2 regions of the Phenylobacterium sp. LjRoot219 genome follow, and region 1 is predicted to be linked to the other one. Evidence: riboswitches for the same ligand, from Rfam matches in the RefSeq annotation. Region 1 holds a riboswitch; the other holds the start of a gene.
The links. A riboswitch is a leader RNA that binds a small molecule or an ion and turns the genes downstream of it on or off. The one in region 1 is predicted to bind cobalamin.
Positions count from the first base shown of each region.

Region 1 (4,260 bases):
GTGGCGTTGAGCACCACGTCCGGCCGGGCGAGCGCGAAGACCTGGCCGATCAGGGCCGCGGCGAAGTCGTTCTTCAGGCTCTGGACGAAGATCGGGGCCACGTCGAAGCCGCGCGCGACCAGGGCGGCGATGTGCGCGTCCACCGCCTGGGTGGCGCCCGAGACCACCAGCGCCCGGTAGAAGGTCAGCGCCGCCTTCGGCCGGTCCGGCGACCAGCGCGCGGTCAGGCTGGCGAGGTCGGTGACCCGCTCGCCGGGCCAATAGAGGCCGGCGTCCAGCAAAGGCGCCGGCTCGGCCCAGGGCCCCGCCTGCCGACCGATCAGGCCGGCGGCGTAGAGCAGGAAGTTGCGGGCGTTGCCGACGCCGCCCTGCCGCAGATAGTCCAGCGCGCGTGCGTGGACCCCCGGCGGGGCCAGCGACATGTCGGCGCCCTCGGCGTTGTCGCCGTCGTCCAGCAGCGCCACGAAGATCGCGCCCGACTGCCGGCAGGCCGCCTGGATCTCGTCGAGGCCGTAGGGCCAGTAAGCCCGCCCGCCCAGCAGCCGCACGCAGACGAATTTCGCCTTGGCGACGACCGCCTCGACGTAGAGGTCGACCGACAGCGGATGCTTCAGGCGCAGCAGATTGGCCAGCCGGACCCGGCCGGCCGCCGCCGGAAGGTCCGCCGCCGCCTGCGACAGGCAGGCGAGGTCGCTGTCGGCGGACGACAGGATGACGATCTCCCCGGGGCTCTGCCCCAGGTCGACCGCCTCCTCGCCGTCGAGGACCGCGCCCGGCTGGACCGCCAGCAGGTGCATCAGCCAAGCGCCGCGAGGACCAGGGGGCCGACCGCTGCGCGATCCAGCCCCTTCTCGCCGATCACCACCAGCGACGAGGCGCGAGCCTCGTCGGCGCGCCACGGCCGGTCGTAATAGGTCTGGATGCGCGGCCCCACGGCCTGGACGATCAGCCGGGCGGCCTTGCCGGCGACGGCCACGACCCCCTTGAGCCGCAGGACGTCGTGGGCTTCGAGGGTCGTGCGCAGGTCGGCGGTCAAGGCCTCGACATCGGCGACCGCGCCGCCCCGGACCACGAAGCTGTCGAAGTCGTCGTGATCGTGATCGGCCTCGCTCTCGTGATGGGAGTGGCGCGAGTCGAGATCGTCCTCGGCGCCGACGCCGAGGCCCAGCAGGATCGCCGGATCGATCTGCGCCTGGCTGGCGTGGATGATCTTCACCCCCGGCCGCAGGTGCTCACGCAGGCTGTCTTCCACCCGGGCGAGCGTCGGCCGATCGACGAGGTCGGTCTTGTTGAGGATCACCAGGTCGGCGCAGCCCAGCTGGTCCTCGAACAGCTCCTCGAGCGGCGTGTCGTGATCCAGCGTCGGATCGGCCTCGCGGGCCTTGGCCAGCGCCGCCGGGTCCGGCGCGAACCGGCCCTTGGCGACCGCCTCGGCGTCGACCATGGCGATCACCCCGTCGACCGTCGAACGGGTCCGCACCTCCGGCCAGGTGAAGGCCTTCACCAGCGGCTTCGGCAGGGCGAGCCCCGAGGTCTCGATCAGGATGTGCTGCGGCGGGTTCGGCCGATCGATCAGCTTCTGCAGCGTCGGCAGGAAGTCGTCCGCTACCGTGCAGCAGATGCAGCCGTTGGCCAGCTCGAGGATGTCGTCGTCCTCGCAGCCCTCGACCCCGCAGCCGCGCAGGATCTCGCCGTCGATCCCGACATCGCCGAACTCGTTGACCACGACCGCCAGCCGCTGGCCGCCGGCGTTCTGCAGCAGGTGGCGGATCAGCGTGGTCTTGCCCGTACCGAGGAAGCCGGTGACGACGGTGGTGGGTATTCTGGCCATGGTCTCTCGCCTCTGCAGGGCGGAGGGCATGACGGCGCGCGAGCGTAGCCGCCCGCGGAAAATGGGGCGTCCGCCATCGAGCCGCGCTGGCGCCCACCGCGCCGTTGCGTCGTCGCCGTCGAGGTCGGTCTCCTGGCTTTCGCCCTACGTCGCAGCGCCTTCCCAGGACCGAAATCCCAGTGGCGTCATGCTGCGACGATCGTTGGACGATCACAGTTGCGGGGGCAGCTGCGGAATTGGCCCGAATGGACCGCACCGCATTCCCGGAAGCTCGCGCTTCCAAACCTCGATGACGGAATTAGCCCTAGGCCGCGGCGCGACTGAAGGTCAAGGCTGCCGTCAGGAGCCGCGATCAGGTCGCTGCGGCTCGCGCCGCCGGAGCGCCACCGGTGACTCGCGATCCGCATGGCGTGGCCGAGCCGCGATAGATGTAGCCGCCCAGGCTCGGCCGCGGGCCCATGTAATCGGCGTGGAGCTGGTCGACCGCGAAGCCGGCCGCCTCGACCAGGGCGGGAATGTCGCGGGTCAGATGGCAGCCGCCGAACAGCCGCTTCCAGGTCGGCTCGATGCGCGCCTGCCGCTGGAACAGCACCGGGTCGGGCGAGCGGCCGTGCTCGCAGAACAGCAGCCGTCCTTCGGGCCGCAGCACCCGGTGCGCCTCGCGCAAGGCTCCGGCCACGTCAGGGATGGTGCACAGCGTGAAGGTGACCACGACCGTGTCCACGCTGCGATCGGCGAGCGAGACGGCCTCGGCGGATTCCGCCAGCACGGCCACCGGGATCGGCGACTGGTCCGCGCGCCGGCGCGCCTTGGCCCGCATGGCCGCCTCCGGCTCCAGGCCATAGACCTTGCTGACCTTGCCGGCATCGTAGAGCGGCAGGTTCAGGCCCGACCCGAGACCGAGTTCGAGCACCACGCCCTCGGCCCGCGGCACGACCGCACGGCGCAGCTCGGTGATCGGCCTCATGCCGCAGCCGCAGCTGATCACCGTCGGGAGGATGAAGCGCGAGTAGAAACCCATTTTCAGATCCCGATGCCGGACGTCCGGAGCTGCGCGCCGGTGCTCAATCGATCTCGAAGTGCTCCATGACGCCGCCCGTCGAGAAGGGGGCGAACAGCTCGCGGAAGGGGCCGATAACCTCGCTCTGGCTGAAGGCGACGTGCGCCTCCATCTTCGTCCACTCGACCAGCAGGATGAACTTGTCGGGATTTTCCACGCCCCGACCGAAGCGGACCGATTCAACGCCCGGGAAGCTGGCGAGCATCGGCAGTCCGCGTTCGTTCATCGCCGCGATGAACCCTTCCGCCTGCCCTTCGCGGATCGTGATCTCAGAGCGCTCAACCAACATGCGACGTCTCCTGTCTGTACGGCTCGGCCGCGGTGCGGGCGAGTTCGCGCGGAGTATGACCGGACGGGCGGCAAGTTCGAGCTCTACTTCTGATCACGGGCTGAGCCTCAGTCGCGCTTGCGAAGCTGCGCGCTCGGGCAGCCGCCCGGGCCGATGATCCGGCAGACGAAGGCCCCGCGCCGGCGGCCCAGGGTGTCAATCCGGTTGAGCGCGTCGTCCGGCGTGGATGGCCCGACGGCGATGCGGATGCGGCCGTCGGCGTCGCGCCGGGCGTTGCGGTCGTGCGCGCCCGGCGTCTGCAGGTGCTCGTACCAGTAGTTGTAGGCGTGCAGCGACCAGTAGCCGCCGATGTCCTCCGGCATCGTCACTTCCAGCCATTCGTCCTCGGCCAGGTCGAAGCCGCCGAGGAAATAGCGGGTGTCGGCGTCGCCCTGCACCGTCTCGGTCAGTTCGGGCGGGGCGACATCGAGCCGGTTGGCCAGCGCGCGGGCCGCCGCCGTCCACTTCAGATACTCGCGCACCGCATTGCCGAGCGAGCGCGCGACGAACTGCAGCGCCGCGTCGGCGCCGCCGCCCATCAAGGCCAGGCCCCGCGCCGGCGGCCCGCCGGTCAGCGACAGGCTGGCGGGCGGGCTGTCGTCACGGTGCAGCACCCGGATCAGCTGGATCCGGGTCTCCGGCGTCAGCGCCAGGCCGCCCGGCCCGGCGTCCGCCGCGATCTCGAGCCCGAAGCCGCCGTCGGCCCCGCAGTCGCCCGGCTCGAAGGCGGCGTAGCCGGCGATCAGCGGCGCGCCGTTCGGCCCCACCGTGTAGAGCCCGACGCCGACCCGCTCCGAGCCGTTCAGCCGCCCCTCCAGCCGATAGCGGCCGGCCGGATCGACCGGGGCGTGGAACATCAGGTAGTCGGGATTGGGCCCGCCATAGACCGGCAGGGCGCGCGCCAGTCCGTGGCTGCGGAACTGGTGGCCCAACACCGCCCCGCCGAGCCCGGCGGCGAGCACGCGGGCGACATAGGCCTCGCCCTCGGCGGCGGTCGCGGCGTCCGGCGCCTGGGCGCAGACCAGCGTACGCGCTTCGGCG
Region 1 covers NZ_CAXUQI020000002.1:41,570-45,829, forward strand. The annotation lists gene cobN (cobaltochelatase subunit CobN) at 1-797, opposite strand, end outside; gene cobW (cobalamin biosynthesis protein CobW) at 797-1,831, opposite strand; cobalamin riboswitch at 1,937-2,135, opposite strand; gene ACSQ14_RS18285 (class I SAM-dependent methyltransferase) at 2,184-2,852, opposite strand; gene ACSQ14_RS18290 (antibiotic biosynthesis monooxygenase family protein) at 2,896-3,180, opposite strand; gene ACSQ14_RS18295 (DUF1254 domain-containing protein) at 3,288-4,260, opposite strand, start outside.

Region 2 (4,260 bases), on a different contig from region 1:
CGGCGCGGCAGCCGCTTGTCGAAGTTGCGGCTCGTCTCCGCGTCGTTGCGCGCATCGACCCAGGTGTAGTTGACCGATAGCGCCAGGGCGTCGGTCAGCTGGGCGTCGGCGTCGAGCTCCACGCCCTTGGCCTTGGTGCGTGCGGTGTTGGCGTAGAAGCCGAAGCGCGGCACGCCGTTGGCGCCGACGCACAGCGGGTCGCTGGCGGCGGACAGGCAGGTGAAGAAGTCGATCTGGTTCTTGGTCTTGCGCTCGAAGTAGGCGGCGGAGACGACGATCCGGCCGTCCATCATCCGGTGCTCCACCCCGGCGTCCCAGCTGTGCGAGGATTCCGGATCCAGCGTCGGGTTCCCGTACTCGCTGCCCAGCTGATAGAGGCTCGGCGCCTTGAAGGCCTGACCCCAGCTGGCCCGCAGCACGGTCTTGCCTTCGTTGAGCCGCCAGGCGGCCGAGGCCTGACCCACGGTGTTGCCGCCGAAGTCGCTGTGGTGATCCTGCCGCACGCCGCCGCTGAGCGTCAGGTTGGAGATCACGTCGCCGCGGAGGTTCGCATAGAAGCTGTCGAGCCGGGCGCTGCTGTGCACCGGCGTCGGGTTGGGATCGAAGTCGCTGGGCGACGCGGTCCGCATCTTCGACTTCTCGGTCTCCGCCCCGAAGACCGCGGTCCACACCGGCGTGACCTCGAAGGCGCCCTGGTACTCGAACCGCTCGTTGCGGCCGGAGGCGCGGAACGTGACGTCGGTCACCGCCTGATCCGGGTCGTAGTTCTTACGGATGGTGCTGGTGTAGGCGTAGCCCGCCCGGTTGGTGAACCTTCCGTCCAGCAGGCTGAGGCGTGCGCCGGCGTAGCCGACCAGGTCCTGGGTCGTGCCCAACGCGCGGGTGTCGCCGAAGACGAAGTTCGGCGGCACGAGGCCGTCCATCTCGTTGCGGCCACGCGAGTAGATGGTGCGCAGGTCCAGCGAGAGCTGATCGGTGACGGCGACGTCCGCCTTGGCGCTGGCGCCAATGTTGCGGTAGCCGTCCAGTTCGCGGCCGCCCTTGGCCTCGTCGAAGGTCGAGATGCCGCTGGTGGTCAGGTAGCCCGCCGTCGCGCGCCAGCTGACCCGCTCCGACTTGCCGCCGAGCGCGGCGCGGCCGTAGGCCCAGTCGTTGGAGCCGCCTTCCGCGAGGAGACTCGTTTCGAACGGTTCTGTCGGCACGGCGGTCAGCAGGTTGATGACCCCGCCGATCGCCTGGCTGCCCCACAGCACCGACTGCGGGCCGCGCAGGATCTCGACGCGGGCGATGTCGCCGACCAGCATGTGGCCGAAGTTGAACCCGGCGTCCGTGGTCGAAGGATCGTTCAGCTTGACCCCGTCGATCAGCACGACCGTCTGCCCGGGCTCAGCGCCGCGGATGTAGACGTTGGTCGTCCCGCCGACGCCGCCGTTGCGCGAGAAGCTGACGCCCGGCGTGGTGGCCAGGATCTCGGTCAGCAGCGGCGTCTGCTTTTCCTGCAGCGTTTCGGCGGTGATGACGGTGACCTGCTGACCGACGCGGTCGGCGCGTTCGGCCGTGCGGCCGGCGACGACGACCAGTTCGTCGACCGCCGGAACCTCGGCGGCGGCCTCGGCGTGGACAGCGGCGGGCGCCGCTGCGGCGATGACGCAGAATGCAGTGGAAACAAACAGCTTAGAGTTCAAAGCAAGCCCCTCAGACGAAGGGCCGACGCACGCAGGCTGGGCGCGCCGCAACGCGCCAGTCCCGCGCACGCGCGGCCGGATCAACGTCGCCGAACCGGGGTTTCATCCCGTTCGCCAAGGCCATCCCCGACCTCGCCGAATGACGACCGCTGCGGGCAGGTCTCCTGACTCACGGCTCAATCGCTCGATCCCGCCTTCCCAGGCCTTGCCAGGCCCAGTGGCGCGTGGGATCGCGCTCGCCGCTCACAGTTGCGGGGACAGCCTGGGTCTTTCACCCAGTTCCCTTTTGATCCCTTGCGGGAACCCGTTGCGTGGGCGGCGCTATAGTCGTGCTCTTGGCGCACGTCAAACAAGGGGGCGGATCCCATGGCACTTCGACTGATCATCGGCGGCGCCCGCTCCGGAAAGAGCGCGCACGCCCAGGCGCTGGCCGAGGCCGAGGCCGCGCGCCGCGGCGGCGCGCCGGTGATGATCGCCACCGCCGAGGCGCTCGACGCGGAGATGGCCGAGCGCATCGCCCGTCATCGCGCGGAACGCGGCCCAGCCTGGCGCACGCGCGAGACGCCGCTCGAGGCGGCCGACGCGCTGCGGAGCCTCGCGGCCACCGACTGCGCGGTCGTCGACTGCCTGACGCTGTGGCTGAACAACCTGATGTTCGCCGAGCGCGATCTGGAGGCCGCGACCGAGGCGCTGCTCTGCGCCGCGGCGGAGAGTGCCGGCGAGGTCATCCTGGTGACCAATGAGGTCGGCATGAGCATCGTCCCGGAGAACGCGCTGGCCCGCCGGTTCCGCGACGAGGCCGGGCGGATGAACCGGCGGGCGGCTGAACGCGCCGACGAGGTGGTGGTGATGTTCGCCGGAATCCCGCTGCGGCTGAAGTAATCTCATCAGCAGGTCATCCCCGCGAAAGCGGGGACCCAGGTTTTTTGCGTTCTAGGGCAGCGGTCGAACAAGAACGCCTGGATCCCCGCTTTCGCGGGGAAGAGCGGAGGAGGGGGGAGCTTGGCTTACTCGGCCCCTCTCCCCGCGGCGTAGACCACGTGCCGGCGCAGCGGGTAGTCGGGGGCCAGCAGCGGATGGTCGAAGCCGCGGTCGGGCTGCTTGATCATGCCGATGCGCCGCATCACCGCCTGGGAGCGCAGGTTGCCGGTGGCGGTGATGGCGAGGATCTCGTCGTCCGGCAGATGGGCGAACCCCCAGTCCAGCGCCGCACGGGCGCCTTCCGCCGCCAGCCCCTGGCCCCAGACCGCCGGGGCGAGCCGCCAGCCGGCTTCGATGGCCGGCGCAGGCGGCAGATCGGCGGGCATCCGCCGGATGCCGATCATGCCGACCAGCCGGGCTTCGGCCTTCAGTTCGGCGGCCCAGAACCCGAAGCCGTGCTCGGCGATGTGGGCGTTGATGCGATCGACCAGGGCGTCGCTCGCCGCCCGGTCGATCGGGCCGCCCAGCCAGTCGCTGACCCGCGCGTCGCCGTTGAAGGCGGCGAAGGCGTCGCGGTCGTCTTCGCGGAACGGCCGCAGGACCAGCCGGGCGGTTTCGATCATTGCGCGGGCGTCGGCGCGGCGTGCGCTTCCGGGCCCAGCGCGCGACTGCCCCACAGGGCGTAGAACAGGATGTAGAGCTCGCAGATCACGGTCAGGAAGAAGGACGCCTGCAGGCCGTACTGATCGGCCAGCCAGCCCTGGACGATCACCAGCGCGCCGCCGGCGATGGCCATGATCAGCAGCCCCGAGCCCTCTTCGGTGAGCGGCCCCAGGCCGCGGATGCCGAGCGTGAAGATGGTCGGGAACATGATCGAGTGGAACAGGCCGACCGAGATCAGCGCCCACATGGCGGTCGAGCCGGTGGCGGTGGCCGCGACCAGCATGACGGCCGCGGCGCCGATGGCGGCGGCGGCGAGCACCTTCTCCGCCGGGATGCGGCGCATGACGAAGCTGCCGACGAAGCGGCCGACCATCATCCCGCCCCACAGCAGGAACAGGTAGCGCGAGGCCTGTTCGTGGGTGAGGTTGCCGATCTCCGGGGCGGAGACGAAGTTGATGAACAGGTTGCTGACCCCGATCTCGGCGATCAGGTAGATGAAGATCGCCGGGATCCCCAGCACCAGGTTCCGGTGGCGCCAGAGCGACATGTGCTTGCGCTCCTCGGCCGCCGCCCGCCGGGCGCCGGCGCTGAGGGTCGGCAGCTTGAAGCGGGCGATGACGACCGCCAGCACCACCAGCACGATGGCGACGATCAGATAGGGCAGTTGCACCGACTGCGCGTCGGCGAGGCGCTGCTCCATTGTGAGGGTGGCGCCCTGGGTGGTGCCCGAGACGCTGCGGCCGAGGATCAGGTAGCCGCCGAAGAGGGGCGCGAACATTGTGCCCATCGAGTTGAACGCCTGGACCAGGTTCAACCGCGCCGGGGCCGATTCCGGCGGGCCGATCACCGCCACGTAAGGGTTGGCCGCCACCTGCAGCAGGGTGATGCCGCTGGCGATGACGAAGAGGGCGGTGAGCACGACTCCGTAGGAGGGGATGCGCGCAGCCGGGATCATCAGCAGCGCGCCGAGCGCCATAATGCTCAGGCCGGC
Region 2 covers NZ_CAXUQI020000001.1:1,842,352-1,846,611, forward strand. The annotation lists gene ACSQ14_RS09075 (TonB-dependent receptor plug domain-containing protein) at 1-1,685, opposite strand, end outside; cobalamin riboswitch at 1,823-2,008, opposite strand; gene cobU (bifunctional adenosylcobinamide kinase/adenosylcobinamide-phosphate guanylyltransferase) at 2,052-2,567, shown strand; gene ACSQ14_RS09085 (GNAT family N-acetyltransferase) at 2,693-3,229, opposite strand; gene ACSQ14_RS09090 (sugar MFS transporter) at 3,226-4,260, opposite strand, start outside.
Region 2: it holds a riboswitch for cobalamin, as region 1 does, so the genes downstream of both, ACSQ14_RS09075 (TonB-dependent receptor plug domain-containing protein) here and cobW (cobalamin biosynthesis protein CobW) in region 1, are expected to answer to the same signal.